3 regions of the Mycobacterium decipiens genome follow, and region 2 is predicted to be linked to each of the others. Evidence: predicted binding sites of a transcription regulator. Region 2 holds the regulator's gene; each other region holds the start of a gene.

Region 1 (7,707 bases), 660 kb from region 2:
GGACGCAGCCCCGAGGTGTTCACCAGCGACCGCAGGAACACCCCGTAGTCGCCCAGCACATCCTGGTCAGCCAGGGTTCCAGGTTGTCCCTGATATTCCGAGTGGCCTGGAACGCCGGCGATCAGGTCGTCGCGGATGGCGGCCAGCCCGGTATCCGCACCGACCGGTTTGGCGCCCGCCCGGCACATCTTGATGCCGTTGTATGCCGCCGGGTTGTGGCTCGCGGTGAACATCGCTCCGGGGCAATCCAGCACTCCCGAGGCGAAATAAAGCTGATCGGTGGACGCCAGCCCAACTCGCACCACATCGAGGCCCTGGCCGGTCACTCCGGCCGCGAAAGCGGCGGCGAGCGGCGGCGAACTGTCCCGCATGTCATGGCCGATCACCACCCGTTGGGCGTACTCAGCACGCATCAGCCGGGCGAACGCCGCACCGAGATCGGCAACTAGCGTCTCGTCGATCTCTTCGCCGACCAGCCCGCGCACGTCGTAAGCCTTGACGACACGGTGGACAGCCGCGGCGGGCCAAGACATGCGCGGGCTCCTGACGACCTAGGTTTTCTGCGACTCTTGGCCGCCAGCCTATCGGCCTGGGAAAGATACCGGCCGAATCGGTCTCGAACAGTATGGGAAGACTAGTCAGCGGGGTCGGGCAATACCCGCAGATGTCCTCGCCGACGCCCGGTCCGAGGCTCGGGTGGCGCGAGCACGCCAGCGCTCGGCGCGGCGGCATGCGCCCCGGTGCGGTGCAGGCGGGGATCGGCGGGGGCTCGTGCTGTTCCGGCGGGGAAGTCGTCGAAGCCGTTCAGTGGCGCGCCGGTTCCGCTCGGGTGAGACGCGCGCTCGCTCGGGCCACCCTCGCGCACCGCGTCCGCCAGAGCCACCAGATCGTCCTCATCGGGATGGGTGGGCAGCGGCCCGGCGTGCCGCACCAGCTCCCACCCGCGCGGTGCGGTGATGCGACCGGCGTGCCCGACACACAGATCCCACGAATGGGGTTCCCGCGCAGTAGCCAGCGGACCGATCACCGCCGTCGAGTCCGAGTAGACGAACGTCAACGTCGCTACTGCATAGTGCGGACACCCGGGCCGACAGCAGCGACGGGGTACGTTCACGATCGAAAGGCTATCGTGGACAAACCCCGCGGAAGCGCCGGACACGCGCATCCGTCCAAGCCGCGATGTTCAACCGTTACCATCGGCGCGTGAGCGATTCCCGCAGCTCCTCGTGGAGCCGTCGGCCGCGGGGCGGATCCGCTTCGCACCGAGCCAGGCGGCGGGGCCGTGATCTGCGCGGTCCGCTGCTGCCGCCGACGGTACCGGGGTGGCGCAGCCGGGCCGAGCGGTTCGACATGGCAGTACTGGAAGCCTACGAACCCATCGAGCGGCGTTGGCAGGAACGGGTCTCGGAACTCGACATCGCGGTCGACGAGATTCCGCGGATCGCAGCCAAGGATCCCGAAACTGTGCAATGGCCGCCAGAAGTCATCGCCGACGGGCCGATCGCGCTGGCCCGGCTCATCCCCGCCGGCGTAGATGTCCGCGGCAATGCGACGCGGGCACGGATCGTCTTGTTTCGCAAGCCGATTGAACGACGAGCGAAGGACACCGAGGAACTCGGCGAACTGCTGCACGAAATCCTGGTGGCTCAGGTGGCCATCTATCTGGACGTGGAACCTTCCGTCATCGACCCGACGATCGACGACTGACCCTCGCGGCGACCGAGTGGCCGAGTCAGATGATCCCGCGCTTGAGGCGGCGACGCTCGCGCTCGGAGAGACCGCCCCAGATGCCGAATCGCTCGTCATGAGCAAGGGCGTACTCCAGACACTCGTGCCGCACCTCGCAGCCCATGCAAATCTTCTTGGCCTCGCGAGTGGAGCCGCCCTTCTCCGGGAAGAACGCTTCGGGATCTGTCTGCGCACATAGCGCACGGTCCTGCCATTGGTCGGTCGTTGCCGGCGGCAGGGGTTCGGCCTCGAACGGGACCGACGCCTCGGGAACCAAACTCAGATGCGGTCGAACAGTTGCCATCGGTGAGGCCATTGCTGACACGGTCGCCGAGCCGGTAGTGGTATGCGGTGTGCCTCCCATTACACCCCGAAGGTGCTCATAGGACATGCCTCCGCCTCCTCACTGAAATAGATAGTGAAATGATTTCCCACTGTTTTGATGTACAGTCAACCTAATTCGAACAAGTGATCGAATCTCGGTCTGCGACACCGGAACCGGCCGGCCAACCGGGAAATGACACTGATGTGATTAGACACAAGTTGAGGACTCGGGTCAAGCGTGGTGGCGCATTTCCATATCATCTCGTAATAAAATTTCCGCGGTTCTGTTGTGGTTGGGTCCCGGCGTGTCGGGTGCGAGTCGTCACAACGCATGGTGACCGGTTGGCCAACCGGGTCCGCCGCCGAGGGTCACCCCCGCCCGGCCGGACATCCCCCGCCGATCCCGGGAGGTACTGTCCTGCGATGTGAAGGTCACCGTTCTGGTCGGTGGAGTCGGCGGCGCTCGCTTCCTCCTCGGGGTCCAGCAGCTGCTGGGTCTGGGCCAGTTTGCTCCACCACACATTCCCATTCCCTCGGACGCCGGCCACGAGCTGACCGCTGTCGTAAACGTTGGCGACGATGCCTGGATCCACGGGCTGCGAGTCTGCCCGGATCTGGATACCTGTATGTACACCCTAGGCGGTGGCGTCGACCTCCAGCGCGGCTGGGGTCACCGTGACGAAACTTGGCACGCCAAAGAGGAACTGGTGCGCTATGGGGTGCAGCCCGACTGGTTCGAGCTCGGCGACCGCGATCTGGCCACCCATCTGGTACGCAGCCAGATGCTGCGGGCCGGCTACGCACTGTCGCAGGTCACCACGGCCTTGTGCGACCGTTGGCAACCGGGCGCACGGTTGCTGCCCGCCACCGACGACCGTTGTGAAACCCATGTGGTGATCACCGATCCGGTCGACGAGTCCCGCCGAGCGATCCATTTCCAGGAGTGGTGGGTGCGCTATCACGCCCAGGTACCGACGCACAGCTTTGCCTTTGTCGGAGCTGAAAAGTCCAGCGCTGCAACCGAAGCGATCGCAGCGATCGCCGACGCCGACATCATCATGCTGGCGCCGTCCAATCCGGTGGTCAGCATCGGCGCCATCCTGGCGGTCCCCGGCATTCGCGCGGCGTTGCGGGCGGCAACCGCGCCGATCGTCGGCTACTCGCCGATCATCGGTGGAAAGCCGTTGCGCGGCATGGCCGATGCGTGCCTTTCGGTGATCGGGGTGGATTCCACCGCAGCCGCGGTGGGCCGGCACTACGGCGCGCGCCGCACCACCGGGATACTGGACTGCTGGCTGGTGCACGACGGCGACCACGCGGAGATAGACGGGGTCACGGTGCGGTCGGTACCCCTGGTGATGAGAGACCCGAAGGCGACGGCTGAGATGGTTCGCGCCGGGCTGGATCTTGCGGGCGTGGTGGCGTGACCGGCCGCGAACATGGCTCCGCCTCGACGCTCGAGATTCTGCCGGTCACCGGGCTTCCCGAGTTCCGTCCCGGCGACGATCTGAGCGCCGCCGTTGCCGCGGCCGCACCGTGGCTATGCGACAGCGACGTCGTGGTGGTTACCAGCAAGGTGGTGTCCAAGTGCGAGGGCCGGCTGGTTCCGGCTCCCGAGGAGCCGGAGCGAAGAGACCGATTGCGCCGCAAGCTGGTCGAGGATGAGGCTGTGCGGGTGCTGGCGCGCAAGGGCCGCACGTTGATCACCGAGAATCGGCTCGGGCTGGTTCAGGCGGCCGCCGGCGTGGACGGATCCAACGTCGACCAGTCCGAATTGGCGCTGCTGCCGGTAGATCCTGATGCCAGTGCCGCGACCCTACGCGCCGGGCTGCGCGAGCGACTCGGCGTCACCGTCGCCGTGGTGATCACCGACACGATGGGACGCGCCTGGCGCAACGGCCAGACCGACGCCGCGGTCGGCGCTGCCGGTCTGGCGGTGCTGCACAACTACGCGGGTGTCGTCGACCGATACGGCAATGAGTTGGTCGTCACCGAGGTCGCGGTCGCCGACGAGCTCGCCGCGGCCGCCGACTTGGTCAAAGGCAAACTGACCGCGACGCCGGTGGCGGTGGTGCGCGGATTCAGCGTGGCGGACGACGGCTCGACCGCCCGGCAACTGTTGCGGACGGGTGCGGACGACCTGTTCTGGCTCGGTACCGCCGAAGCCCTGGAGCTGGGTCGCCAGCAGGCCCAGCTATTGCGTAGGTCGGTCCGCCGGTTCAGCGGCGATCCGGTGCCGCCCGACCTCGTCGAGGCCGCCGTCGCCGAGGCGCTCACCGCGCCGGCCCCGCATCACACCCGGCCGGTGCGATTCGTGTGGCTGCAGACGCGCGCCGCCCGCACCCGGCTGCTCGACCGGATGAAAGACAAGTGGCGGTCCGACCTCGCCGGTGACGGCAAGCCCACCGACGCGATAGAACGCCGGGTGGCACGCGGCCAGATCCTCTACGAGGCACCCGAGGTCGTCATACCAATGCTGGTGCCCGACGGCGCACACAGCTACCCCGATGCCGCTCGCACCGACGCCGAACACACCATGTTCACGGTCGCGGTCGGGGCGGCCGTGCAGGCCCTGCTGGTCGCGCTGGCGGTCCGTGGGCTGGGCAGTTGCTGGATCGGCTCGACGATCTTCGCCGCCGACCTGGTCCGCGATGAGCTGGACCTGCCTGCCGACTGGGAGCCGTTGGGCGCCATCGCGATCGGCTACGCCGACGAGCCGACCGGGTTACGTGCCCCGGTGCGCGTCGCCGACTTGCTGATCCGCAAATGAAGACGTTCGCGGGCAAGACCGCCGCGTCGGCAGACAAGGTTCGAGGCGGCTACTACACGCCGGCGCCCGTTGCCCGATTTCTTGCCGGCTGGGTTCGTCGGGCGGGGCAAAAGCTCCTGGAGCCCTCCTGTGGCGACGGCCGAATCCTGCGCGAGCTGGCCGCACTGAGTGACCGGGCTCATGGCGTGGAGCTGATCGCAGCGGAAGCGGCGAAGTCGCGGGAGTTCGCACCGGTCGACGCCGAAAACCTGTTCACCTGGCTGAGCAGGTCCGATGCTGGTGGCTGGGATGGGGTCGCGGGCAACCCCCCCTACATCCGTTTCGGCAACTGGGCAACGGACCAGCGTGAGCCGGCCCTGGAATTGCTGCGGAGCGAAGGACTAGCGCCTACCAGATTGACCAACGCCTGGGTCCCGTTCGTCGTGGCGAGCACAACCCTGGTGCGCGACGGCGGACGCGTGGGTTTGGTGCTGCCCGCCGAGTTGCTCCAGGTCAGCTATGCCGCCCAGTTGCGCGACTACCTGCTGAGCCGATTCTGCAAGATCACGCTGGTGACCTTCGATCGCTTGGTGTTCGACGGCGTCCTGCAGGAGGTCGTGCTGTTCTGCGGTGTCGTCGGATTGGGCCCGGCGCAGATGCGCACGGTCAATCTCCGCACCCCCGACGCGCTGACTCACGCCGACCTCGATGTGGACCACGGTCTTCCGGGGCCCGCACTCCTGCACGAAAAGGAGAAGTGGACCAAGTATTTTCTCGCCCCCGCTCAGATCCAGACTCTTCGAACGCTCAAGCACTCCGACGTTATGACAACGCTGGGCCGTCTGGCCGGGGTGGACGTGGGCATCGTGACCGGTCGCAACAGCTTCTTCACGTTCACCGACACCCAGGCCCAAGATCTGGGACTGACACCGCACTGCGTCCCGCTCGTTTCGCGCAGCAACCAATTGTCCGGCCTGGTCTACGACACCGACTGCCGGACGGCCGATGTCGCCGCGGGGCACCGCACCTGGCTGCTCAACGCTCCGCACCACCCGACCGACCCGGCGCTGGTGGCGCACATCGACGCGGGTGAAGCCGCCGGCGTCCATCTGGGATATAAGTGCTCCATCCGCACGCCCTGGTGGAGCACTCCGTCGCTGTGGGTCCCCGACCTGTTCATGCTGCGCCAGATCCATCTGGCACCGCGGCTGACCGTCAACGCCGCGGCGGCGACGAGCACGGACACGGTGCACAGAGTTCGGGTCGACCACGGCCCCCACACCCAGACAGCGCCGGCCGCACTTGCCGCGGTGTTCCACAACAGCGCGACGTTCGCCTTTGCCGAGATCATGGGCCGCAGTTACGGCGGAGGCATCTTGGAGTTGGAACCAGCAGAAGCCGAGCAGCTACCCGTTCCGTCGCCGGCGTATGCCGGCGCCGAATTGATCGGCGATGTCGACCTGCTACTGAAGGCCAACGAGGTCGACAAGGCGCTCGACGTGGTGGATCGTCGGGTCCTAATCGACGGACTCGGCTTGGCGCCCGACGTCGTCGCGACCTGCCGGGCAGCGTGGGTCGCACTCCGGGATCGCCGGACCAAGCGGGGATCCCGGTGAGCAGTCAGCCGACGAACGTTCGAGTGTCGGTGATCACGATGCTCAGCGAGTGGCAGGCGCCCGATCCGGCGCAGGACTCGTTGCGGCACGCCGTGCTGGCTTTCGTGCACGGCCGCCCCGACGCCTGCCGTCGCGACTGCGCGCCGGGTCATGTCACCGCTTCGGCGTTGGTGCTCGACCACAGCGGCAACCGGGTGCTGCTCTGCCTGCACCGGCGCCTTGGACGCTGGGTGCAACTCGGCGGGCACTGCGAGGACGACGATGAAGGCGTGGTCGCCGCGGCACTGCGCGAGGCCACCGAAGAATCGGGTATCGCCGGTCTGCGCATCGCGCCCGAATTGGTGGCCGTGCATGTCCACCCGGTGACGTGCTCGTTGGGCATACCGACGCGGCATCTCGACTTGCAGTTCGCGGCTCACGCGCCGGCCGGGGCGCAGATCGCAGTCAGCGACGAGTCGGAGGACTTGCGGTGGTGGCCGGTTGACGCGTTGCCACCCGGTAGCGATTACGCGCTGGCACATCTGGTCGCTCGGGCGACACATCGAGCTGGGGGCACCTCCGGCTTGCGGGGGAGACGCTAGCGTGACGGTCGACGTCGAGCATCCGCTAGCGTCGATCTGGGCCAAGGCGCTGGTCTAGACGTCGGACGAGTAGCGGATCCCACCGTCGGGAATCGAGATGCCCGGCCACACCCGGGCGCCGCGCAGCAGCTCACAGCGCGCGCCGATGTCGGCGCCGTCGCCGATCACACCGTCGCGGATCAACGCTCGCGGACCGATGCGGGCGCCGAAACCGATGATCGAGCGCTCGATCACGCAGCCGGCCTCCACCCGGACGCCGTCGAAGATGACCGCGCCGTCCAGCCGGACACCGGCGCCGATCTCGGCGCCCCGCCCGACAACCGTGCCGCCGATCAGCACCGCGCCGGGCGACACCGCCGCGCCGTCGTGCACCAATCGCTCGCCGCGGTGCCCGTGCAGGGCCGGTGACGGCGCGATCCCACGCACCAGATCCGCCGATCCGCGGACGAAGTCCTCCGGGGTGCCCATGTCACGCCAGTACGTCGCGTCGACGTAGCCGCAGATCTTGACCCCCGGGTCGGAGAGCAGCGCCGGGAACACCTCACGCTCGACCGAGACCTCGCGGCCCCGGGGAATCCGGTCAATGATCTTGCGTTCGAAGACATAGCAGCCCGCGTTGATCTGGTCGGTCGGCGGATCCTGCGTCTTCTCCAGGAAGGCGGTGACCCGGCCATCCTCGGTGGGCACACAACCGAATGCCCGTGGGTCG
Region 2 (7,707 bases):
CTCACCGCGTCAGTCGGGATGTCGTTTCCGGCACGGTAACGCAAACCCAGCCCGGGCCGCAGCTCGGTTGCTCGCGACACGGGCGCGCCCGGGCATCAATTTGACATCGACTGGGTCTCCGTTTCCGTAATATTTGCGATTTGACTTCGCAATTGTCGTTCGCTAAAGCAAAGTAATGCGAGCCCGGCGACAATACAGAAGTTAGCGGGGGGACGGTCCACGGTGGCAGATCCACCGGCTCGGGGTTGGGCAGGCATCGGCTGGGAGGCTTGGTGAACGGGCAGAGGGGTCAATTGAGCAAGCTGATCGGGCATGCGGTGCTCAGCTTGGCGGCCACAGCGGTGGCCGCCGTGTTGCTGGCGCCCACGGTAGCGGCTTCGCCGATAGGCGAGGCCGAGGATGCCATGATGGCCGCGTGGGACAAGGCGGGTGGCGACGCTTCAACGCTGGGTGCCCGCCGGGGTGACGTCTATCCGATAGGCGACGGGTTCGCCCTGGACTTCGACGGCGGCAAGATGTACTTCACGCCGGCGACCGGCGCCAGATACATCTACGGCCCGATTCTGGACAAATACGAGTCGCTGGGCGGCCCGGCCGACAGCGATCTGGGATTCCCGACCATCAACGAAGTGCCCGGCCTTGCCGGACCTGACAGTCGGGTGAGCACCTTCTCCGCCAGCGACAACCCGGTGATTTTCTGGACGCCTGAACACGGCGCATTCGTCGTGCGGGGCGCGCTGAACGCCGCGTGGGACAAACTGGGCAGCTCGGGTGGTGTCCTGGGCGCCCCGGTTGGCGATGAAACCTACGATGGCGAGGTCACCTCCCAGAAGTTCACCGGTGGTGAGGTTTCCTGGAACAGGGCGACCAAGGACTTCACCACCGTCCCGGCGGTATTGGCGGAGCAGCTGGCGGGCTTGCAGGTAGCGATCGATCCCACCGCAGCCATCAACATGGCCTGGCGCGCGGCAGGCGGCGCCGGAGGTCCGCTGGGCGCCAAAAAGGGTGGGCAGCACCCGATCGGCGGTGACGGTATCGCACAGGACTTCGTCGGCGGCAAGGTCTTCTTCAGTCCGGCCACCGGTGCGAACGCCGTCGAGGGTGAAATCCTGGCGAAGTACGAGTCGCTGGGCGGACCGGTCAGTAGCGATCTGGGTTTCCCCATCGCCAACGAATCCGACGGTGGTTTCGGGCCCTCCAGCCGGATCGCCCTGTTTTCCGCGGCCGACAAGCCGGTGATCTTCTGGACTCCGGACCACGGCGCGTTCGTCGTGCGCGGGGCGATGAAGGCGGCATGGGACAAGCTTCGCGGTCCCAACGGCAAGCTTGGCGCCCCGGTTGCGGACCAGACCGTGGATGGCGACGTTGTCGCACAGACGTTCACCGGCGGCAAGATTTCGTGGAACCGGTCAAAAAACACGTTCACCACGGAGCCCGCGAATCTGGCGCCGTTGCTGTCCGGTCTGCAGGTGTCGGGGCAGAACCAGCCAAGCACATCGGCGATGCCCCCGCATGGCAAGAAGTTCACCTGGCAGTGGTGGTGGCTGGGGGCCGCTGGCGCGGCGGTGCTTCTTATCGTCTTGGTGGCGTTGGGGATGTTCGGGTTGCGTCGGCGTCGCGGTCGCCGCGACACCGCTGCCTACGATCATGACCAAGCCCCGGATGCCGAATACGAGACCACGGCTGATGGGGACTGGCCGCGCGACGAAGAGTTCGGTTCCGAGCACTTCGGCTTCGGCGAGCAGTTCCCGCCGGAACGTCCGGTGCCGGACGGGGGATCCGCACCGCGGGTCAGTTGGCCGCGAGGGGCCGGGGCGGTTGCCGGTGTGGCCGAGGACGTTCCAGGTGGCGAAGGCTACGGCAGCGATCTGTGGTCCGGACCCGGCGGGGTTGGGATCGAGGACGAGGTCGACGACGAAGACCCCGACGCGGTGGACACCACTCCGACACCGGTCGTGTCGCAAGCCGACCTTTCCGAATCGGTCGGTCCCGATCCGATCGTTCCGGAACGCGTGGTACCGGAGACCTTCGTTCCGCAGGCCTTCGTTCCGGAAGCGGCGGACCCCGAAGCCGCGGTACCCGACGTCCACGCTCCGGACGCCGATATTGGTGACACTGCGTTTTCGGAGGCGGCGGTACCCGCAGCTGAAGAAAGAGGCGGGCGGCACGCGGCCGCAGAACCCCCGCAACCATCGAGCGCGGATGTGCGCCCGGCGATCCATCTGCCGCTCGAGGATCCGTACCAGATGCCGAACGGATATCCCATCAAAGCCAGTGTGAGCTTCGGTCTGTATTACACGCCCGCCGGTGCGCTGTACCACGACACGCTCGCCGAACTCTGGTTTGTCAGCGAGGAAGCCGCACAAGCCAACGGCTTCGTCAAGGCGGATTGACAGTCCGCCGCCGGACCGGCGTCAAACCTTGCGGATCACCGTGACGACCTTGCCAAGCACGGTGGCGTCGTTGCCCGGGATCGGATCGAAGGCCGGGTTGTGCGGCATCAGCCACACCTGGCCGCCCGCGCGTTTGAACGTCTTGACGGTTGCCTCACCGTCGATCATGGCCGCAACAATGTCGCCGTTGTCGGCGACATTTTGCTGTCGCACGACTACCCAGTCACCGTCGCAGATCGCGGCTTCCACCATCGAGTCACCGATCACCTTGAGCAGGAACAGGGTGCCCTCGCCAACCAGCTCACGGGGCAGCGGGAAGACGTCCTCGACGGCTTCCTCGGCAAGGATCGGCCCGCCGGCCGCGATGCGTCCCAGGACGGGGACGAAGGTGGGTTCCGGTAAGGCATCCGAGCCGGGCACTTCGGTGATCGGCGACGCCGCGACGTCGTCGGCCCCGCGCACATCGACGGCGCGGGGCCGGTTCGGGTCACGGCGCAGGTAGCCCTTGCGCTCCAGGGTGCGCAACTGGTGAGCCACCGAAGACGTCGACGTCAGACCGACCGCGTCGCCGATTTCCCGGATGCTCGGTGGATACCCGCGGCTAGTGACCGACGCGCGGATGACGTTGAGAATTGTGCGTTGTCGCTCGGTTAGCGCCGTGTCCACGGACTGCAACCGGCCGTCCGCGCCAATGGCTCCGCCGCCGACTGAGGTGTCGTTGCTGTCGCTCATGGCACCGAATGTAGCCGCACCCGTGCCAATAATCAAACATGTGTTCGACATGGTGTGTCGCGGCACCGGTGCACCGGGGCAACCCGGCGAATAACAAACGTGTAACTCGCGGTACGGCGGGGTATTCGCCGCACATGCCCGCGGTGCGACCGCCGGCAATTTGTCGGTGGTGTGGTTTAGCGTTTTGCTCGTGCGACACGCTTCGATCAAATGTTCGGGTATCGAACACACAAGCGACTAATGTGTCGAACACCCGAGCGATAGTCTTCTCAGCAGGAGGAACGACCATGACACTTTTCCAGGCAGGTCCGCCCCGTACCGCCAATCCGCCCAGTCTGCGAGTCCGGGTCGACGGGCCTGGCAGGCGCCGCGCCGACTTGACCCAATCGCGCCGGCCCGGCCGGTCTAGGCCGGCGGGTGCGCCGCTTCGCTACCGCGGCATCGGGGTCGGGCTTTCCATCGCGGGGCATCGCAGGAGGCCGGTCACGCCGGCCACGACGGTGGGGCTGGCTCTGCTCGCCGCGGTGATCACCGTCTGGCTGGGTCTGGTGGCGCAGTTCGGGGAGATGATCAACGGCGGTTCCTCCGAATGGTCCGCCGGTTCACCCGCTGGCGTTCCCTACCGGCTTGCCGTGGTGCGGGTTGAACCGGGGGAGTCCTTGCAAGATGTGGCGGCTCGGGTAGCGCCGAATGCGCCGGCTCGCCAGGTTGCCGATCGCATCCGCGAACTCAACGCGCTTGTGTCACCGGCGGTGGCCGCGGGCCAGACACTGATCGCGCCGGTCGGCTGACGGTATCGCGTTGTCCCGCCGAAACCGTTCTGCGCGAACGTTACTCGGTGACCGCGATGCCGAGCGCGCAACCATCGCGACTGCGGTGGCTCTGCGGCGGAGCGCACAGGTAGTCTCGGAGTCGTCTGCGATACCCGGATGTCAGGACGGCAAAGGAGCGGCCATGCATTGCCCGTTCTGCCGGCACCCCGATTCGCGCGTGATCGACTCGCGGGAAACCGATGAAGGCCAGGCTATCCGGCGTCGCCGGTCGTGCCCCGAGTGCGGACGACGATTCACTACCGTGGAGACCGCGGTGCTGGCCGTAGTCAAGCGCAGTGGTGTCACAGAACCCTTCAGTCGCGAGAAGCTGATCCGCGGTGTGCGCCGGGCATGCCAGGGGCGCCAGGTCGATGACGACGCGTTGAACCTGCTGGCCCAGCAGGTTGAGGATTCGGTGCGCGCCGCGGGGTCGCCGGAGGTCCCGAGTCACGATGTCGGCCTGGCTATCCTGGGTCCGTTGCGCGAACTCGACGAGGTGGCCTATCTACGGTTCGCGTCGGTGTACCGGTCGTTTTCTTCCGCGGACGATTTCGAGCGCGAGATTGAGGCGCTGCGCGCGCACCGCAACTTGTCAGCCCCGAGCTGACCTGTCGCGCAACGCTAGGCTTCCTGCATGCCTGTCGACCTGCACCCCGATCTCGCGGCACTGGCACCTCTGCTGGGTAATTGGGCGGGTCGCGGTGCGGGCAAGTACCCGACCATCCAGCCGTTCGAATACCTCGAGGAAGTTGCGTTCTCGCATGTGGGTAAACCGTTTCTGACGTACGCGCAGCGGACCAGGGCGGTAGCCGACGGCGCTCCGTTGCATGCCGAGACCGGGTATCTGCGTGTTTGCGAACCGGGTCGCGTTGAACTCGTTCTCGCCCATCCAAGCGGCATCACCGAAATCGAGGTTGGAACGTATTCGGTCACCGGTGACGTCATCAAACTCGAAATGTCGACAAGTCCGACCGGGGCGATCGGGCTGGCTCCGACCGCCAAAGAGGTGACCGCGCTTGACCGTTCCTTCCGTGTCGACGGCGACGAGCTCTCGTACTCGGTGCGAATGGGTGCAGTCGGGCAACCCCTGCAGGATCACCTCGCCGCCGTGTTGCGCCGACAGCGCTGACCCCCGCGTCAGTCGACTTGTGCCACACCGTCACTGACGGCGCGGCCGGCCACCCTAACCCAGCCCTCGGGACTCCAGGTGGTTTGGATCAGCGATCCCTTGCCCTGGGTAATGGTGAGGTCGCGGCTGAGGTAGTCGGTGATCCGAATAGCCGCGGAACCGGTCGCTTCGTCTTCGACGACACCCAGGTTGGCGGCGAACACTCGGGCGCGTATCGAGCTAGCCGACTGGTCGGTCCAGGTCCATAGGTAGTGCGCGGTGTCGTCGGGAAAATCGGCGGGGTCGGCGGCGGCAAGGACGTCGACCGAGTCGAGGTCGTGGATTGCGAGCTCGGGCGCCCATTCCGAGCGGGCGCTGATGGCGGTGAGATCGCTCTGGTAGCTCACCTGGACAATGCCGGCCGGCACCTGCAGCGTGTTGATCGGCGTGCCATTCTCGCGCAGCCACCAGGAAAGCCCGACGGTGGGATGGCCGGCGAACGGGATCTCGGTGCTTGGCGTGTAGATGGTGGCGTGCGCGGTGGTCGAGCCGGCGGCGGGAAGATCTACGAATATGGTTTCGCTGTAACCCAATTGGGCTGCTAGTTGCTGCCGGTCGGCCGGTCCGACCTTGCTGGCGTCGACCACACCGAGCGGATTCCCAAAATTCCCATCTGAATCGGTGAAAACGCGCAACACCGTCACCTCAATAGCCATGGCCCGACTGTACGACCCGGGCGGGAGCCCCGACACACCCGGTGGCCGATCAGGTAGCGCTGCGTTCGTCGGATCCCATGGCGTTCAGCACGGCGACACGGGTATCGTCCGAGCCGGTGACGGTTCGTTCGCCGCCACCCGCGCGCAGCAATGCGCGAAGCGCGGCCTGGTCGTATTCGGCGGGCTCAGAGGTGTCGATGAAGCGCTGCACGACGTCGATGAAACGAGTGGGGTCGTCGTGAAATGGGAAGTGCCCCGAACCCTCGAAGATCTCTAGCCGCGAGCCTGGCATGGCGGCATGCGCCATGTGAGCGTGACGGACGGGCAACACCACATCTTTTGTCCCCCAAATGATCTGCACCGGGATTGCTTGGGTCAAGTAACATCGGTCCAGCATGGTGACCATCTGCCCCCGCCAGTCCACCACAGCCCGCAACGTGCGGCCGAACGCCGCTGATGCCGTCGGTTCCGGCAGGTCGTCCAGGATACGCAGCACGTTGGGCAGATCGTGCCCCAGGCTGGTCGTGCCGATGACCTTACCCACGATCCGCCCGGCGATCTGGACCGCCGGCAGCACCAACGGCAACCGCAGCACGGCCATGGCCTCGCTGCCCATCGGCAACGAGGCCAACCGGAAGACCACGTTGACATCCTTGGTGACGCCCCCGGCGCCGACCAGGATCAACCGGTCGACCAGCTGAGGGAACTGGTAGGCGAATTGCATTGCCACCCCGCCGCCCAGCGAGTGACCCACGATGGTCACGCGCTCGATGTCGAGCACACTGAGTAGGTCGCGCATGCCGTTGGCGTACGCAGCGACCGAATAGTCGGCGCGTGGCTTGTCGGATTGCCCGTGGCCGAGGAGATCCGGGGCGATGACGGTGAACCGCTGGGCCAGCTTGGCCTGTACCCCATTCCAGGTGGTGGAATTGTCACCAATGCCGTGGATAAGCAGAATCGCCGGCCCCGAGCCGGCGATCCGGAACGCGCGCCGATAACCGTGAATGGTGCGGAACTGCAGCGAAGGCGGTGCCACTTCGCGCACCGGGCGAAGATTTCGCTTCCGCTCGGTCATCTCGCCAACCTCGTTGTCGGGCCGATAGGGACGCTTGAGGGATCAAGTCGGGTCGTCGTCGTCAAACTTCTTCTCTGCCTGCTGGGCTAGGAACCGCTCAAACTCGGCGCCAAGCTCGTCGCCGCTCGGCAGATCTTCGTCGCGTGCTAGTAACGACCTGTTCTCCTGAGCGTCGATGAAGGCATCGTACTGGCGCTCGAGGGCCGCCACCACTTGAGCCACTTCGGCGCTCGCCTGGACTTGCTCGTCGATCTTTGCGCGGATCTCTGCCGCCGCTTCGGTCAGCGCGGCCAGCGGTAGCTGCAGGGAGCCGGTCTTGGCGACCTGCTCGAGCAGTGCCTGGGCGGCCGCGGGGTAGTCGGTCTGCGTCAGATAGTGCGGGACGTGCACGGTGAACCCGACGACCTCGTGACCGTGCTGGGCCATCCGGTATTCCAGCAGGTTGGAGGCGCTACCTGGGACCTGGATTTCGGAAATCCACGGCTGGAAATCCGTGATGAGGTCCCTGTTGTTGGAGTGTGCGGTCATCGTGATCGGTCGGGTGTGCGGAACGGCCATCGGGACGGTGCCCAGGCCGATGGTCTGCCGTACCCCCAGGCGCTCGGCCAGCAGTCGGACCGCGGTGATGAAACGCTCCCACTTCAGATCCGGCTCCATGCCGGCCAGCAGCAGAAACGGGTTCCCGATGCTGTCGCGCAGCGCGTAGAGGCTCAACTCTGGATCTTCGTAGTGGGTGAAGTGATCGGTCTTGAAGGTCATCAATGGCCGTCGCGAGCGATAGTCCAGAAGTTCATCGATGGCGAACGACGCGACCAGCTCTGTGTCCAGGGCCGCCCTGAGGTGGGCGGCGGCCAGCCGGATTGCATGACCG
Region 3 (7,707 bases), 770 kb from region 2:
CACCGCGCTCGGCGACCGCGATCGCCGACGCCCGGCCGATCCCGCTGGACGCGCCGGTGACAATGACGTGCCGGCCCACCAGCGGATCGTTGCGACGGGCACGGTCGGGGTCGAGGTGCTCGGCCCAGTACCGCCACAGCTTGGGCGCATACGTCGCGAACTCGGGCACTCCAATGCCGGTACCCTGCAACGCTTTGCGTGTTTCGTCAGAGAGGAAGGCGGGCGCCAGATCGACGACGTCGAAAACCTCGGCGGGAATTCCCAGTTGGGTGGCCGCCATGTTGCGCACCACTTTGGCGCGTCCGGTCACCTTCCGCACCGGCGTGGCCACCGAGCGGGGCAGCGACCCGCGCAGCGGGGGCAGTCCGGCCGCGTCGGCGATCCCCCGGTAGATTCCGCGCAAGCCGATGGCTTTCGGCGCGGTCAAATGAAACGTCCGCCCGTGCAGGCCTTCGGCGTGCATCAGTGCCACCAGCGCGTCGGCGACGTAGTTGACCGGGACGATGTTGGTGCGCCCGACGTCGGGCAGCAGGATCGGGGTGAACGACGGCAGAACGGCCAGCTTCGCCAATGCCGCGAAAAAGTAGTACGGCTCGCCAACGCAATCCGTCTCGCCGGTACGCGAATCGCCCACCACCACACCGGGGCGGTAGATGCGGTACCGCAGTCCGGGTGTGGAGCGCACCAGCAGCTCCGCTTCGAATTTTGTCTGATGGTACGGAGTTGGCAGTTGCTGGCCGACGTCGAAGTCGGCCTCTGTGTATTCGCCGGCGAAATCGCCGGCCACGGCGATCGATGACACGTGGTGCAGCGTCGCGTCCAGCCGCCGTGCCAGCTCGACAGCGGTGCGGGTGCCGTCAACGTTGGTGGCGCGCTGCTGGGCCTTGCCCTCGGTGCCCTCGTAGATCGCCGCACAGTGCACCAGATGGTCTACCCGACCTAGCTCGGCGAGGCTCTGCTCGGTCAAGCTGAGCTTCGGAAGGTCGCCGACGAGAGGTTTTACCCGTTCCCCCCACCCGGCGGCGAGGCGTTCGAAGCGGCCCAGTGACGGGCGGCGAACCAGGACCCACACTTCGGCGTCGGGTCGGGTATCCAGGAGGCGTGCTACGACACGACGCGCAATTAACCCCGTACCGCCGGTAACGAGATACTGCATGCCGCCCATGGTGGTGGCGGGCAGTCGCGCCCGTCAACCGCAGCGATCAGCCGAAGTTGCGGATACCGTCCCACTCCACCAGCCTCCAGCCGGTTATCGGGTTGCCGGTGATGACGACGCGGCCGATGTTCGGCAGTGGATGGGTGGTCAGCAGGTTACCCCTGGAATTCTTCGCGTTCATCAGCGTCCAGATCATGATCGCGACCCCCTGCGAGAACACGACCGGCTTGTTGTGGCCGCTGTCATAGATCCTGCGGACGGCGGCGCCGAACTGGGAATTGAACTCGGTGCCGCTGATCGACCCCGGGATGCTGTTCCGGACATCGCCGTTGAGCCAGTCTGCGGGTGCCAGCATGTAGGTCCTGTCGGCCATCGATTCGGGTTTGCCGTTGAACCAGCCGGCGCTGATTGCTTGCAGGCCAGGAAGAATCTCGACTTGCTTGCCCAGTTCGCCCGCCAACGGCCCGGCGGTCTGCTGGGCTGCGGCCATGGGGGAGGTATAGATGCTGTCGACGTCCTTGCGGGAAACCTGGTGGGCGACCTGCTGCGCCTCCGTCTTGCCGTCGGCGCTGAGGTCGGAACCGGGCAGGTCGGTATCGATGATCCCGTCGGCGTTGGCCTGGGATTGCGCGTTTCGGATGAAGGTCAAAGTGATGCTGCGTGGCTGCGGTGTTCCTCCGCAAGCGCCGACGACCACCGTCGCGACGAGCACGGCTAAGACCTTGGCGGCTTTCCAGGACAGCTTGGGCATGGCGATAGCCTGCCCTGCCGACGGCCTCGGTGTGAAGGGTTTGCGATGGTTGAGTGCGGAAACGGCTTGATTTTGGAATCGAGAGGAGACCGGCATGGCGATTGACCCGAACTCCATCGGGGCGGCGACCGAGCCGATGTTGTTCGAATGGACCGACCGGGAGACGCTGCTCTACGCGCTCGGTGTCGGCGCGGGCACCGGGGACCTGGCGTTCACCACGGAGAACAGCCACGGCGTCGACCAGCAGGTGCTACCGACCTACGCGGTGATTTGCTGCCCCGCGTTCGGAGCGGCCGGCAAGGTCGGAAAGTTCAACTGGGCGATGCTCCTGCATGGCTCTCAGACCGTGCGGCTGCACGCACCGCTGCCAGCGGCGGGAAAGCTGTCGGTGGTGTCGCAGGTCGCCGACATCCAGGACAAGGGCGAGGGCAAAAACGCGATCATCATGCTGCGTGGCCGCGGCACCGACCCGGAATCGGGGTCGCTGATCGCCGAGACGCTCACCACGCTGGTCATTCGGGGTGAGGGTGGCTTCGGGGGCGTGCAGGGGGAGCGGCCGGCCGCGCCGGAATTTCCGGATCGCGAGCCGGATGCCCGAGTGGATCTGCCCACCCGTGAGGATCAAGCGCTGCTCTACCGGCTCTCCGGCGACCGCAACCCGCTGCACAGCGACCCGTGGTTCGCCAAGGAGCTGGCCGGATTCCCCAAGCCAATCCTGCACGGGCTGTGCACCTACGGCGTGGCGGGCCGGGCGCTGGTCGCCGAACTCGGCGGCGGCGTTGCCGCCAATATCACCTCGATCGACGCCCGGTTCACCAAGCCGGTGTTTCCCGGCGAGACGTTGTCCACGCTGATCTGGCGAACCGGGCCGGGCCGGGCGGTGTATCGCACCGAGGTTGCCGGCGCCGACGGCGCTGAGGCTCGGGTGGTGCTCGACGATGGCGCGGTGGAATACGTGGCGGCTTAGCCGCCGAGCTGACGTGCCAGCCGATCGGTGAACTCGGCGACCCGTACGGGGCTGTCCAGCGCGAACAGTGCGGCGGTGGCACGGTCACCGTCCTCGGTGTGGCGCACCACGATCGGAATACCGTCGTGGTGTACCGCGTCGAACGCGTCCTCGTCGGTGATGTCGTCGCCGAGATAGATCGGGACCAGGGGCCCGGAGCTGACTTGGGAGCCCGCGCGCTGCAGATGGTCGATCACCCAGCGCAGGGTTTTTCCCTTGTCCCAGTCGACATCTGGGCGCAGCTCGATGACTTCGCGGCCGGTCGTCACCCGCAGCGCACGGCGCTGCCCCGCCGCGCGTACCGCCGCGGCCACCTCGCCGACGCGGTTACGCGCCGCGTTGCGGTAGTGCACGGCGACACCAAACCGCTTGTGTTCGACCACAACACCGGGAATTGACCCGAGTTGGTCGCACAGGGCCGCGGCCGCCAGCTCCAGCACCGGTATGGCCGCCGCGGCGGCGTCGTTCTGATGGTGTGTTCCATCGGGTGCGGTCAGCTCAAAACCATGGCTGCCGGCGTACCAGATTCCGGACAGACCCACCCGCTCGGTCACGTCGGCGAGGTCGCGGCCGCTGAGCACCGCCACCGGACACTGCCCGGCCAACCGCTGCAGAGCCTCGGCTGCGCCGGCGGCGGGTTTGGCCGAGTCGGGATCGTCGACGATGTCGGACAGCGTGCCGTCGAAGTCGAAGAACACCGCGGGCTGGCGGGCGGTGAGGCCGTCGGCCAGGCCGAGGGCCTGAAGTGCGTCGGGAAGCTGCGACATGCGCCGGTCCCCGGTGCGCACAGCGACCTCGCTCAGGTCGGTGACCACCGTATCGGCGCCGTCGCGACGCAATACATCCCGGTGTCCGGTGCGATCGACACCGATGATCAGTGCAAATCCGCTGTCGCGCGCGGCCGTGACGCCCGCCGGGTCAGCCGCGACGACCACGCACCGGCCCGGCCGCACCGCCAGGCGGTCGGCCGCGTCGATCAGCCCGTCCCGGCAGTTGCCGCTCGACGAGAAGACGCCGGTGCCCACACCGACTTCCTGCAGTTGCCGGGCCAGTGCCGGGGTGGAGTCCAACGCGGTGTCGAACAGGGCCGCGTCATGGCGGCGCGGGTCGATGGTGACCGGCATTGACCCACCCTCTCACGGGGGTCAACGGCGCTGAGATTGAGTCAGTGACGTGCGCGGGCGGGCAGCGCAGCGGCCCGCCCGCGTTGCGTGGCGCTGGGCAGTGCGCGGGATGAACGCTTGCGACGATCCTTGGTGAACAGCAGCACGGAGTCGTGGCTGAGGGCCACCAGACGCGCCATACCCAGTTCGATGCCGCTGACCAACTGCTGCATTTCGGATGCGGCCTCGTAGTCGGCGGTGATGCCGAACACCAGCTCATCGCCATAGCTGAGTACGGCGACCCCGGTGCTTAGCTGCAGCGCGGTCGGCGGGATGGGCAACACCTGGTCCATCCGTTGGCCCATCAGCCGTAACTGGTGGCGAGGACCGGGTGCGCTGGTCGCCAGGGTTACGACGCCCTGTTGCGGTAGCCGAGCTAGCGCGTGAATCACTTTGGCGCACAACGTAAACGGTACGTACCCAGCGAGACTGGTGGCTTGGCGACGGTCGCTCGGCGTGGTCCGGTTCACCCGGTTGTGCACGGTGCGCAGCCGCTGAACCGGGTCGTCGTCGTCGACTGGGAGGTACGGCAGCATGGCCGAGCTGTCATCGGTTTTCTCCAGGGTGCGCAGTGAGTCCGCGCGTGGTTGCTGACCGCGGTGCAGCAGAACCGTTCGGAAGCCCTCGGTGATTGCTGCGAGTGCGACGTCGTTGGCGCTCACCCCGAACTTTTGGCACACGCTGTCGACGGCGGCGCGGGGAACGCGCACCGTCTGGTACCGCCGCCTCGCGGTGAGCGGGCCGGCCGGCGACGTCCAGGCCGCAGACCAGCTGACGGCGCGCGCTGCGGCCTTGCAGACGGCGCCAGTGATGCTGACAGAATTCCGCCACAGCATGTCGGCCCAGTTGCGCGCGTCGATATCCGACGAAATTTGTTCGATACCAATATTGTTGACGAAGGTATTGCTGTCGGCGTCGTCGCAGAGCCTGGTGAGGAGGTGGGCCGCCGACATGCCTTCGGCCATGCAGTGGTGGATCTTCATCAAGATCGCCCACCGATTGCCTTTCAGGCCCTCGATGATCCAGCACTCCCACAGCGGGCGGTCCAGGTCGAGGGGACGTTCCAGGGCGTGGGCGATGGCCCGGAACAGCTCGGTTTCGTCGCCAGGACGGGGAAGCGCCACCCGTCGGACGTGCTGGGCGATGTCGAATCCCGGATGGTCGATCCACTCCGTCCGCAGCACTTGGGCACACCGTGGTATCGACTTAATCCGTTCTGCAAGAACGGTTTTGATCCGTTCGTAGTTGGGGGCGGCACCGTTGACGACGGCAACCGCGCCGACCGCCAGGCTCGGGTGCCGCTCCGGATCCCGGGCCTTGAGAAAACCCGCATCCAGCGTCGTCAGTTGTGCCATGACAAGTCCCCACCGTCGTTTTGGAATACGTACCAGTATCCGTCGCGAGCCCCAGCGGCGATAGGCCTGCAAAGTTAAGAACGTGTTTTTCAGTTAAAGATATGTTTAACAGCGGCGATGTGCTGCTTGGCGGCGCCGTTCGCAAACTGTTCGCGGGCCGTTTCCGAGCCGTACGAAACCCGTTCCATTAATCCGCCAGTGTCTCGAACATATGTTCGATACACTGGCGGATGTGGGTTGGCACAATGGGCCGCCGAGCTGGGCGGAAATGGAGCGGGTGCTGGACGGGAAGCCGCGACATGCCGGTGCGCCGGCGTCCGATGCGGATGGGGACGTGCCCCGGTCCCGCAAGCGTGGGGGCTACCAGCCGCTTGACCCAAAACCGGGAGCGGCCCGGAAGCTCGGATCGTCCGTCGCGTATGCCGAGCTGCATGCCCATTCGGCGTACAGCTTCCTCGACGGTGCCAGCACGCCGGAGGAGTTGGTCGAGGAGGCCGCCCGGCTGGATCTGCGCGCCCTCGCGCTGACCGACCACGACGGCCTGTACGGGGCGGTGCGGTTCGCCGAAGCCGCCGCGGAACTCGACGTGCGTACGGTGTTCGGCGCCGAGCTGTCACTGGGATCGCAGGCCCGCACCGAACAGCCGGATCCGCCCGGCCCGCACCTGCTGGTGCTGGCCCGCGGCCCGGAAGGTTACCGGCGGTTGTCGCGGCAACTGGCCGCGGCGCACCTGGCCGGCGGCGAGAAGGGCAAGCCGCGCTACGACTTCGACGCGCTGACCGAGGCGGCCGGCGGGCACTGGCACATTCTGACAGGATGTCGGAAAGGTCATGTGCGCCAGGCGCTTGCCGTTGGTGGCCCGGATGCGGCGGAACGGGCGCTGGCCGATCTGGTGGACCGGTTCACGGCCGCCCGGGTCAGCATCGAGCTGACCCAGCATGGCTATCCGCCCGACGACGAACACAACGCGGTGCTGGCCGCCCTCGCGCCGCGCTTCGGAGTCGGCGTCGTCGCCACCACTGGAGCGCATTTTGCTCATCCGTCGCGGCGCCGGCTGGCGATGGCGATGGGCGCGATCCGGGCCCGGCAGTCCCTGGATGCCGCCGCCGGGTGGCTGGCTCCGCTGGGCGGCTCGCACCTGCGGTCCGGCGAGGAGATGGCCCGGCTGTTCGCTTGGTGTCCCGAAGTGGTGACCACCGCCGCCGAACTCGGCGAGCAGTGTGCGTTCGGGTTGGCGCTCATCGCGCCGCAGCTGCCGCCGTTCGATGTGCCCGACGGGCACACCGAGGACAGCTGGTTGCGACAGTTGGTCATGGCCGGTGCTGGTGATCGCTACGGGGCGGTCAAGGGCGCGTCACGGGCGTATTGCCAGATCGAGTACGAGCTGAAAGTCATTGCACAACTGAGGTTTCCGGGCTACTTCTTGGTGGTGCACGACATCACCCGGTTTTGCCGGGAGAACGACATCTTGTGTCAGGGCAGGGGATCGGCGGCCAATTCCGCGGTCTGTTATTCCCTCGGTGTCACCGCTGTCGATCCGGTGGCCAACGAGCTGTTGTTCGAGCGTTTCCTATCGCCCGCCCGCGATGGGCCACCCGACATAGACATCGACATCGAGTCGGATCAGCGCGAAAAGGTCATCCAGTACGTCTACGACAAATACGGCCGGGACTATGCCGCCCAGGTAGCCAATGTCATCACCTACCGGGGGCGCAGCGCGGTGCGCGACATGGCCCGCGCCCTGGGCTTCTCGCAGGGGCAGCAGGACGCGTGGAGTAAGCAGATCGGCCACTGGAACGGGCAGGCCGAAGATGTCGAGGGCATCCCCGAGCAGGTAGTCGATCTGGCAAACCAGATTCGGAACCTACCTCGGCACATGGGTATTCACTCCGGCGGTATGGTGATCTGTGACCGCCCGATCGCAGATGTGTGCCCGGTGGAGTGGGCGCGCATGGAGAATCGCAGCGTTCTGCAGTGGGACAAAGACGACTGTGCGGCAATCGGTTTGGTGAAATTCGACCTGCTCGGGCTGGGTATGCTTTCGGCGCTGCATTACGCGAGAGATCTGGTGGCCGAACACAAAGGTATCGGGGTGGACCTGGCCAGGTTGGACCTCTCCGAGCCGGCGGTGTACGAGATGTTGGCCCGCGCCGATTCGGTCGGTGTGTTCCAGGTGGAGTCGCGAGCGCAGATGGCCACCTTGCCGCGCCTGCGGCCACGGGTGTTCTACGACCTGGTGGTGGAGGTCGCGCTGATCCGTCCCGGGCCCATTCAGG

The links. Region 2 encodes LexA, which represses DNA repair genes until DNA is damaged. Its sites were predicted from a motif close to CGAACANNTGTTCG; they were not measured.
Region 1: a site for LexA is predicted at 2,190-2,203, ahead of cofD (2-phospho-L-lactate transferase). Genes of this name have one in related genera too.
Region 3: a site for LexA is predicted at 5,636-5,649, ahead of AADZ55_RS05135 (error-prone DNA polymerase). Genes of this name have one in related genera too.

Annotation. Positions count from the first base shown of each region.
Region 1 covers NZ_OY970459.1:1,220,009-1,227,715, reverse strand. The annotation lists gene AADZ55_RS05635 (phosphomannomutase/phosphoglucomutase) at 1-533, opposite strand, end outside; gene AADZ55_RS05630 (DUF3499 domain-containing protein) at 635-1,114, opposite strand; gene AADZ55_RS05625 (metallopeptidase family protein) at 1,288-1,707, shown strand; gene AADZ55_RS05620 (WhiB family transcriptional regulator) at 1,733-2,092, opposite strand; gene cofD (2-phospho-L-lactate transferase) at 2,478-3,479, shown strand; gene AADZ55_RS05610 (coenzyme F420-0:L-glutamate ligase) at 3,476-4,822, shown strand; gene AADZ55_RS05605 (class I SAM-dependent methyltransferase) at 4,819-6,417, shown strand; gene AADZ55_RS05600 (NUDIX hydrolase) at 6,456-6,998, shown strand; gene AADZ55_RS05595 (sugar phosphate nucleotidyltransferase) at 7,053-7,707, opposite strand, start outside.
Region 2 covers NZ_OY970459.1:1,881,514-1,889,220, forward strand. The annotation lists partial or broken gene AADZ55_RS08585 (hypothetical protein) at 10-253, opposite strand; gene AADZ55_RS08590 (LGFP repeat-containing protein) at 273-2,393, shown strand; gene lexA (transcriptional repressor LexA) at 2,415-3,125, opposite strand; gene AADZ55_RS08600 (LysM peptidoglycan-binding domain-containing protein) at 3,413-3,916, shown strand; gene nrdR (transcriptional regulator NrdR) at 4,080-4,544, shown strand; gene AADZ55_RS08610 (peroxynitrite isomerase) at 4,572-5,066, shown strand; gene AADZ55_RS08615 (PhzF family phenazine biosynthesis protein) at 5,075-5,761, opposite strand; gene AADZ55_RS08620 (alpha/beta fold hydrolase) at 5,811-6,836, opposite strand; gene AADZ55_RS08625 (proteasome assembly chaperone family protein) at 6,879-7,707, opposite strand, start outside.
Region 3 covers NZ_OY970459.1:1,115,641-1,123,347, forward strand. The annotation lists gene AADZ55_RS05110 (SDR family oxidoreductase) at 1-1,156, opposite strand, end outside; gene AADZ55_RS05115 (histidine phosphatase family protein) at 1,203-1,907, opposite strand; gene AADZ55_RS05120 (MaoC family dehydratase) at 2,002-2,874, shown strand; gene otsB (trehalose-phosphatase) at 2,871-4,037, opposite strand; gene AADZ55_RS05130 (WS/DGAT/MGAT family O-acyltransferase) at 4,079-5,431, opposite strand; gene AADZ55_RS05135 (error-prone DNA polymerase) at 5,664-7,707, shown strand, end outside.